Regions from separate parts of the Streptomyces sp. Z423-1 genome, predicted to be linked through region 1. Evidence: riboswitches for the same ligand, from Rfam matches in the RefSeq annotation. Region 1 holds a riboswitch; the other holds the start of a gene.
What was found. Region 1 has a riboswitch for cyclic di-AMP ahead of HJD23_RS04365 (LysM peptidoglycan-binding domain-containing M23 family metallopeptidase). Riboswitches for the same ligand answer to the same signal wherever they lie in the genome.
Positions count from the first base shown of each region.

Region 2: it holds a riboswitch for cyclic di-AMP, as region 1 does, so the genes downstream of both, HJD23_RS22210 (M23 family metallopeptidase) here and HJD23_RS04365 (LysM peptidoglycan-binding domain-containing M23 family metallopeptidase) in region 1, are expected to answer to the same signal.

Region 1 is NZ_CP053109.1:931,711-935,913, forward strand. Features, by position in the region: gene HJD23_RS04360 (SGNH/GDSL hydrolase family protein) at 1-540, opposite strand, end outside; gene HJD23_RS04365 (LysM peptidoglycan-binding domain-containing M23 family metallopeptidase) at 757-1,734, opposite strand; cyclic di-AMP (ydaO/yuaA leader) riboswitch at 1,739-1,896, opposite strand; gene HJD23_RS04370 (alpha-galactosidase) at 2,205-4,203, opposite strand, start outside.
Region 2 is NZ_CP053109.1:4,963,839-4,968,041, reverse strand. Features, by position in the region: gene HJD23_RS22215 (PrsW family intramembrane metalloprotease) at 1-357, shown strand, start outside; gene HJD23_RS22210 (M23 family metallopeptidase) at 448-1,497, opposite strand; cyclic di-AMP (ydaO/yuaA leader) riboswitch at 1,509-1,688, opposite strand; tRNA gene HJD23_RS22205 (tRNA-Met) at 1,982-2,055, opposite strand; gene HJD23_RS22200 (phosphopantetheine-binding protein) at 2,236-2,712, shown strand; gene HJD23_RS22195 (cupin domain-containing protein) at 2,654-3,172, shown strand; gene ribA (GTP cyclohydrolase II) at 3,210-3,836, opposite strand; gene HJD23_RS22185 (MarR family transcriptional regulator) at 3,959-4,203, opposite strand, start outside.

The DNA of each region.
Region 1 (4,203 bases):
CGTGTGCCCCTCGGGCGAGAGGTGCAGCCGGTCGTCGTCCCAGGCGCGGCGGTCCTGAACGGACTTGAGCGACCACAGGTCGAGCACCGGGCAGCCGTACCGGTCGGCGATGGCCCGCACATGCCCGTTGTAGGTGGCGATCTTGCCGCGCAGGTGCCTGAGCAAGGGGACGCCCCGGGTGTCGAAGCCGGTCGTCACCAGCACGGTGCCCACGGCGTCGGTCAGCGCGGCGACCGCCCGCTCGAAGCGCTCGGCCACGTCGTCCGGGTCGGTGCCCGGGCGGATGATGTCGTTGCCGCCCGCGCAGAACGAGACCAGGTCCGGGGCGAGTTCGATGGCCTGCGGAACCTGGTCCGCCACGATCTGGTCGAGCAGCTTGCCGCGCACGGCGAGGTTGGTGTACTGGAAGTCGCCTTCGGGTCGGCGGTCCGCGAGCAGTACGGCGAACCGGTCCGCCCAGCCGACGAACGCCCCGTCGGGGCCGGGGTCGCCGACGCCCTCGGTGAAGCTGTCCCCCACCGCCACGTACGACCCGATCACTGATCTGCTGTCATTCTTCGAATCGTCTCCCACGTCGGGACATCATTCCCCTTCGAATGTGACCTACGCGACCGTAGGAAGGGGTTGACGGACGGTGACAAAGGCCACGGCCAAAGGATTGGTCAACTGCGGAATAAGCCCCGGTGACCGAAGACCCGCCGAAGGCCGGACCCGGGGATCGGGGTCCGGCCTTCGATGGTGTGAGCGGCGCGCGCGTCAGCCGATGGAGACGCCCTTCGACCGCAGGTAGGCGACCGGGTCGATGTCCGAGCCGTAGTTCGGCGTGGTGCGGATCTCGAAGTGCAGGTGCGGTCCGGTCGAGTTGCCGGTCGAGCCGGAGAGGCCGATCTGCTGGCCCGCGCTCACGCTCTGGCCGCTGGAGACGGAGAGCGCGGACAGGTGGGCGTACTGCGCGTAGTACCCGTCGGCGAGCTTGATGACGACCTGGTTGCCGTACGCGCCGGCCCAGCCCGCGGAGACGACCGTGCCCGCGCCGACGGCCTTGAGCGGGGTGCCGCTCGGGGCGGCGAAGTCGACGCCCGTGTGGTAGCCGCTGGACCACATGCTGCCGGCCACGCGGTAGGCGGTGCCGACGGCGGCGCCGTCCACGGGGGCGGTGAAGCCGCTGACGGTGCTGGTGTCGGCGGCCTGGGCGGAGGCCTCGGAGGAGGCGGATTCGGACGATCCGGACGACTGCGCCGCGGACTCGGAGGCGTTCGAGGACTCCGTCGTCTGCGCAGACGCCGCCGACTTGGGCGAAGCGGCGGAAGCGGACGACGGCTTGCCGCTGCTCGTCGCGGCCTTCTTGCCGATCGTGAGCTTCAGGCCGGGGTGGATGAGCGACGGGTTCTCGCCGACGGCCTCACGGTTGTCCTCGTAGAGCCGCTGCCAGCCACCGCTGACGTTCTGCTCGTCGGCGATCTTCGAGAGGTAGTCGCCGACCTTCACCGAATACGTCCGCACACCTGCCTTCGTGGCGGCGGACTTCTTTTCGGCGGCCTTCTGCTGGACGGCCGTCTTCTGGGTCGGGACCGACTGAACGGCCTTTTCCGCGGTGGACTGGGGAGTGGCTGCGTGGGCACCGGCGGCCCCCATGAGCGGGAGGGCGAGTGCGGCGCCACCGGTTCCGGCGACGGCGATGGAGCGGGTGAAGCGCTGGGTCTTCGGACGGCGGTGCTTACCCTTCGCGGGCATGGCGAATTCCTCTCCGGCGCCTGCGAGGTGAGCTGTCGGGTGCGGACTGGAGATGTCCGGCCGCGCCGAAACGCGGCTTTACCCCGAGCCGTTCCGGAGACCGGAACAGGCGGTTCTACCTGTGGGTCCCCCGCTCCTGCCGAACACGGGTGAGTTTGCGCGGGCACCGGGCGGCGGCAGGATTCGGCGTTCCGCCCGGATCGGTGTGGAACGTAAGCGAGCCAAGACGCACGGGACAAGCAAGAGGTTGCGCAGGAACGCCGTTTTCGTGATCCGTTCACCCGAATTCCGGTCACACTGCGTGCATTACGGCGCCGCCGTTTTCCGTAAAGACCCTTGAAAACCATGCGAATTACGTGAACATGACGAGCGACGCTGGGTCACAGATATGACGCTGCTCACGTGACCCTGCTCCAGGCTCCTTTATTCCAGAGCGAGTTGGAATGAAGAGGCTAATTCGGACAGAAGGCTCAGATGCGACGCAGCCGGAAAACAGCCGCATCAAGGTCGCCCCGCAATTCCGTACGCAGTCCGTGATGCAGCAATACGGCACCTCGGTGCACTTCGCCCGTTTCACGGCATTCGTACGACGCTGCCGGATCCAGCCCGCGCAACCGCAGCGCCGGGAGGGGTTCCCCGTAGCTCTGCGCCTGAAGCCAGGCGAGGACGACGGACTCGTCACCGCGTACGTACTGCACGGCACTGAGCCCACCGGCCGGCGGCCGCAGCCGGTAGAGGTCGCCGTGCTGCACGAGGGGCCGGATCTCCTTGTAGAGGGCCACCCAGTCCCGCGCCTCGGCCAGCTCCTCGTCGGTCCACTGCATGAGGTCGCCGCCGACGCCGAGCACCCCGGCCATGGCACTGACGAAGCGGAAGCGCAGTGTGCTGATCCGGCCGTTCAGCTGGGTGTTGGGGCTGTCGGTGACCCAGGCGGCCATCACGCGCGCGGGATGGATCTGACTGAAGCCGTGCTGGATGGCGAGCCGGTCGAGCGGGTCGGTGTTGTCGGAGGTCCACACCTGGTCGGTGCGGCTCAGCACTCCGAGGTCGATCCGGCCGCCGCCACCCGAGCAGGACTCGAAGGCGACGCCCGGGTGCGCCGCCCGCAGGCGGTCCAAAAGGGCATAAAAGGCACGTACATGGTCGACCCACAGCCGCTGCGGGTAGGGCTCGCCGGGCCACCCGGCATCCGTGAAGCAGCGGTTGAAGTCCCACTTGACGTAGTCGATGCGCGCACTGGAGAGGAGTGCGTGGAGCTGCTCCCAGAGGTACTCCTGGACATCCTCCCGCGCGAGGTTGAGTACGAGCTGATTGCGCATCTCTGTCCGCTTTCGTCCCGGCTGGAACTGCACCCAGTCGGGGTGGGCGCGGTAGAGATCACTGTCCGGGTTGACCATCTCGGGTTCCACCCAGATCCCGAACTGCATCCCCAGGGCGTGCACGTCGTCGGCGAGCGGCTTGAGACCGGCCGGGAAGCGGTCGGGGTTGGGTGTCCAGTCGCCGAGCCCCGCGCGGTCGCTGGTGCGCGCCCCGAACCAGCCGTCGTCGACGACGAACAGCTCCACGCCGATCGCCGCGGCCCGCCGCGCGAGCGCCCGCTGCTGCTCCTCGGAGATGTCGAACTCGGTGGCCTCCCAGGAGTTGAACAGCACCGGCCGGTCCCGCTCGGCGTCGGGCACGACGTACGCGCGCTGGTAGGCGTGCCACGCCCGGCTGGCCCCGCCGAAGCCGCCGTCGCTCCACAGGCCGGCGAAGACGGGCGTGGTGAAGGACTCCCCCGCGGCCAGCCGCAGCAGCCCCGAGTCGTCATAGCCGGCGCCGCCGGTGATCTGCACGCGCGCGTCCGGCAGGTGCGCCACCGCGATCCGCCACGAGCCCGACCAGCCGAGGGCGCAGCCGTACACCTCGCCGCGCTCCTCGGTCGCGTCGGCGTCCAGCGCCACCCACGACAGGTGTTGGTGCCCGGTGTGACCTCGGCGGCTGCCGATGACCTTCTCGCCGTAGGTGAGATACGACCGGGTCAGCCGGGACTCGGCCGCCCACCGGCCATGCAGCTGGGACAGCCGCCACTGGTCGCGGTCCGGCAGGGTCCAGGTGGCGGAGTCGGCGCGCAGCACCTCGACCACGGGCCCGTCGTTGTGCAGGGTCACCCAGCGCTCGACGACGTCGTCACGCATCCGGTAGTGCAGCGTGATCGCCAGCCCCGCGTCCCGGAAGCGCAGGCGCAGCTCGTCGTCGCCGGTCTCGTACGTCTCGAAGGTCCACTCGGTGCCGCGTCGCTCGTCGGTGCGCACGGACAGGGCGGGGCGGACGAAGCGGGGGCCTCCTTCGATCGGGTACTCCTCCCGTCCGTCGAGCGGGGACTCGAAGGGCCAGTGGTCCGGCAGCGGGCGCACCGCGAGGGCTTCGGCGTCGGCGAGTGCGATCCTGGGGCCCCAGTGCAGATGCAGCAGCTCGTCGTTCTCAGTG
Region 2 (4,203 bases), 4.0 Mb from region 1:
CCGTTCGCCCTGGGCTCGATGCGGGCGCGTCGGCTGGCCCGCGAGTACGCCGGCCACCACCTCGGCAAGCCGGCCGCCCGGGCGGTCGCGCAGTACGAGGCGTACGCCACGTCGCTGGCCTTCCTACGGCATCGGGGCCGCCGGGGCCGCGCCCGCGCGGACTTCGTCGTACGGGAGCGCGAGCTGCTCCAGGAGCTGTGGAACCGCCGCGAGATCGCCCGCCCGGCGCTGGAGTACGCGGCACGGGTGACAGCGCCGCCGCCGCCGGTGATGATGCCGCCGGTGTACGGCTGGGCACCGGGGCACGGGCCGACGGGGCCCTACCCCTACCCGGCGTACAACCCGTATCGGTCGTAGGCCCGTACAGGGCTGGGGACAGCGGAAACCGGCAGCCCTGACGTCGGGGGGGTTGCCGTCAGGACCGCCGGGGTTCGAGAGAAGCGCGTCTCAGGGGTTGAGGCCCTTGCTGCGCAGCCAGGCCAGCGGGTCGATGCCGCCGGAGCCGCCGGTGTGCACCTCCAGGTGCAGGTGCGCCCCGGTCACATTGCCCGTCGCGCCCACGCGGCCGATCACATCGCCCGTGGTGACCTTCTGGCCGACGCTGACGCCGATCGAGGACTGGTGGGCGTACCAGATCTCGGTGCCGTCGTCGAGGGTGAGCACGGTCTTGTAGCCGTACGACCCGCTCCAGCCCGCCTCGGTGATGGTGCCGCTGTGGACGGCCTTGATGGGCGTGCCGCTCGGCGCGGCGAAGTCGAGGCCGGTGTGGTAGCCGGACGACCACAGGGCGCCGGCCTGGCCGAAGGTGGAGGTGATGGTGTACGAGGAGGTCGGCAGCGTGTACTGCCTGGCCAGCGCGGCGAGCCGCTCGGCCTCGGCCTTCTCGCGGGCCTCCTCCTCGGCCTTGGCCTTGGCGGCGGCGGCCTTCTCCTGGGCCTCCTTCTCCGCCTTGGCGGCGGCCTCCGCGGCGGCCTTCTCGGCGGCCGCCGCGGCCTCGGCGGCGGCCTTGCTCTCGACCTGCTCCTGCTGCTGCTCGGCCTGCGCGATGATGCGGGCGCGCAGCGCCTCACCGGCGTCGGTGGTGCCCTCCGCGGTGTCCGCGGCGGTCGTGCCGAGGCTGCTGAGCGGGGCGCTCGCGGCCTTGGTCTCGGCGGAGTCGGAGTCGTCGTCGGATATCAGCGCGCCCACGGAGGGCAGGTCGGGCAGGGAGATCGACACCGGCGGCTTGCCGGTGTTCGCGCTGGCCATGCCGCCCGCGCCGACCGCGGCTATGACGCCGACGCCGAGAACGGTGGAGCTGCGGGCGAGTCCGCCGCCGCGCTGCTTGGAGACACGATGCCGGCCGCGTACGGGACGGATGGACTCCGCGGTGGGGTTCCACTCCTCCCACGGGCCCTCGTCGGTGCGCGGTGCGCCGTACACGAACGTGTCGGTGCTGTCGGCGGTGCGCTGGCCAGGCACGGACGGGGCTTGTGGGGCAGGCCGGTTGGACGCCACGTGGGCGTACTCCTTTCCTTCCTTCTCGCCTACCGGGTTAGCTGACGGGTTCGGAGCAGGAAGGTCTCCTACGCGCGTAAACCAGCCGTACTGCTACGGCGGCATACGCCCGATTCACCCCAAGGTGGTGGTTCCCCGGTTCCCTTGTGTGGCCGGTGAGGGCCCCGCGCGGGATTCGGCGCGTGCGCACGGAGCCGCCTCTTGTGACGGCTGGGACGACCGCGCTGTGTTATCGGACGTTAATAGAACCGAGGCCTGATTTCCAAGCCGTTCCGCTTGATCATTAACGTTTTCTGCCGGGACGTACAGGCCATGAACGGCGAAAATCGGGCGAGTTGACCGGCGTTCAGGACCGTAATCGCATCTGACTGTGTGTCAGTTGTTATGCGGAGGGCGTTTGCTCGCTCACCCCTGGTGACGGGCGTCGGCGGTAAACGACTCGGGGCCGGAATCCATGATCTGGATTCCGGCCCCGGGCCTTCAGTAGCGGGGACAGGATTTGAACCTGCGACCTCTGGGTTATGAGCCCAGCGAGCTACCGAGCTGCTCCACCCCGCGTCGGTGTGTCACCAGTGTACGCCATGCGCGGGGCCGGACGCGCCACAGCTTCCGTCCGCCCCGCTGACCAGCGATTTCCAGCCGCTCGGGGACCACCCGATCGAGCCGTGGCCGGTCGCCCGGGTCGGGCGTTCCTTATGAAGAAAGAACGGCTCGGAGACCGAACAGGAGCCCCTCCGTATGATCCAGATCGCGGGACGGACCGAGTTGCCCGAGCCGCTGGTCGCGCTGCTCGTCCACCACCTCGACGTGCCGGTGAGCCGGAGCCGGGTGACCTCGGAGGCCACCTTCGAGAGTCTCGGCATGGACTCGCTGGCCCTGAGGGAACTCGTCGTGGCCGCCGAGGAGGAGTTCGGCGTCGTACTGCCCGACGCGGCGCTGGACCTCTCCCCCGCCTCCACCCTCGGTGAAGCCGCGCGGGCCTTCTGCGATGCGTGCTGCTGCGGCCCTATGTCCTCGGCCGTAGGTCCCCGGCCCTCATTCCCCGGCCCGTCAAGATCAGCCAATGGGCCGATGTCGCCGTTCGGACGTGGGAGCCACGATGTCGGTGGAGGCCTGCCGGAAGGAGTCGGTGCAGGCCTGCCGAAGGGAGCGCATCATGTCGTACCCGGAACACCTCGAGTACCCGGAGCCCCGCTACCGCGGCGACAAGGGTGAAGTGAACGCGGTCTTCCGCCCGGCCGGCACCCCGCCGGACGTCTCCTCACCCGGCGGCTCGACGCACTACCTCGCCACCCATGAGTCGACCGGCGGCGAATTCGGTCTGTACAAGGTGGAGTTGGGTGCACGATCCGCCGGGGCAAAGACCCACTTCCACCGGGCGATGTCGGAGTCCTTCTACATCCTCTCGGGCGAACTGGAGCTCTACAACGGCGAGAAGTGGGTCACGGGCCGCGCGGGCGACTTCCTGTACGTACCGGTCGGCGGCCTGCACGCCTTCAAGAACGTGACCGACGAGCCCATGTCCATGCTTCTGCTCTTCTCCCCGGGCGCCCCCCGCGAGGAGTACTTCGAGCGGGTCGCCGAGATGGCGCAGCGCGGTGGCGAGGAACTCAAGCAGTTCCGCATCCGGCACGACAGCTACTTCGTGGAGGACTTCGAACCCGGGGCCGAGTAGTCCCGGGGCGGAGCAGTGCCGGACCCGAGCACCCCGCTCACCCCGCGTTCAGCTCCGCCAGCGGCAGGGTGTGCTGGGTCTGGAGGACCTTGGCGCGCAGGTAGCGGACGTTGTGGGCGGTCGTGAAGACGCCGGTGGGGACGCGGTCGTGGACGGTGATGCCGAGGCCGCGGAGCTGGTCGGCCTTGTCGGGGTTGTTGGACAGCAGGTCCAGGTCCGTGATGGACAGGGCGCGGAGCATCTGGGCGGCCGCCGTGTAGTCGCGGGCGTCCTCCGGGAGGCCGAGCGCGGCATTCGCCTCGTACGTGTCGAGGCCCTGGTCCTGAAGGGCGTACGCGTCGAGCTTGTTGTAGAGGCCGATGCCGCGCCCCTCCTGGCGGAGGTAGAGCAGCACGCCGCCGCGGGCCGCGATGCGCTCGACCGCCTCGCGCAGCTGGGGGCCGCAGTCGCAGCGGGCGGAGCCGAAGACGTCGCCGGTGAGGCATTCGGAGTGCAGGCGTACGAGGGGGCGGGGGCCGGGATCGCCGAGGACGACGGCGACGTGTTCCTGGCCGTCGGTCAGGCCGTGGAAGGTGACCAGGTCGGCGTCGACGCTGTAGCCGTCGTGGAAGCGCAGCGGTACCCGGACGCGGGCGCGCGGCGCGGCGGCAGGGAAGTCGGGCATACGGGTCTCCGGGGTCATGTGTTTCAGTTTTGAAGCAGCCCTTCGATCGGAGACCCTACGCCATGCTTTAAAGTTGAAGCAACATTTTTATGACCCACCTCATGGGGCCCCATCAGCCGCCCTCACGAGCACGGCGACGACCGCCGCCGCCACGGCACATCCCCCGCCGCGCTGCGCCCCTCATCCCCTTGCAGGGCCTGCGCGATCCCGGTGAAGATCTCCTCCAACTGCCCCACCTGCTCCGGGCTCAGATGATCGAACAACGTCGCGCGCACCGTCTCCACATGCCCCGGCGCCAGCCGCTCCACCACGGCCATCCCCTCGTCCGTCAGCGCGGCCACGCTGCCCCGCTTGTCCCAGCGGCACT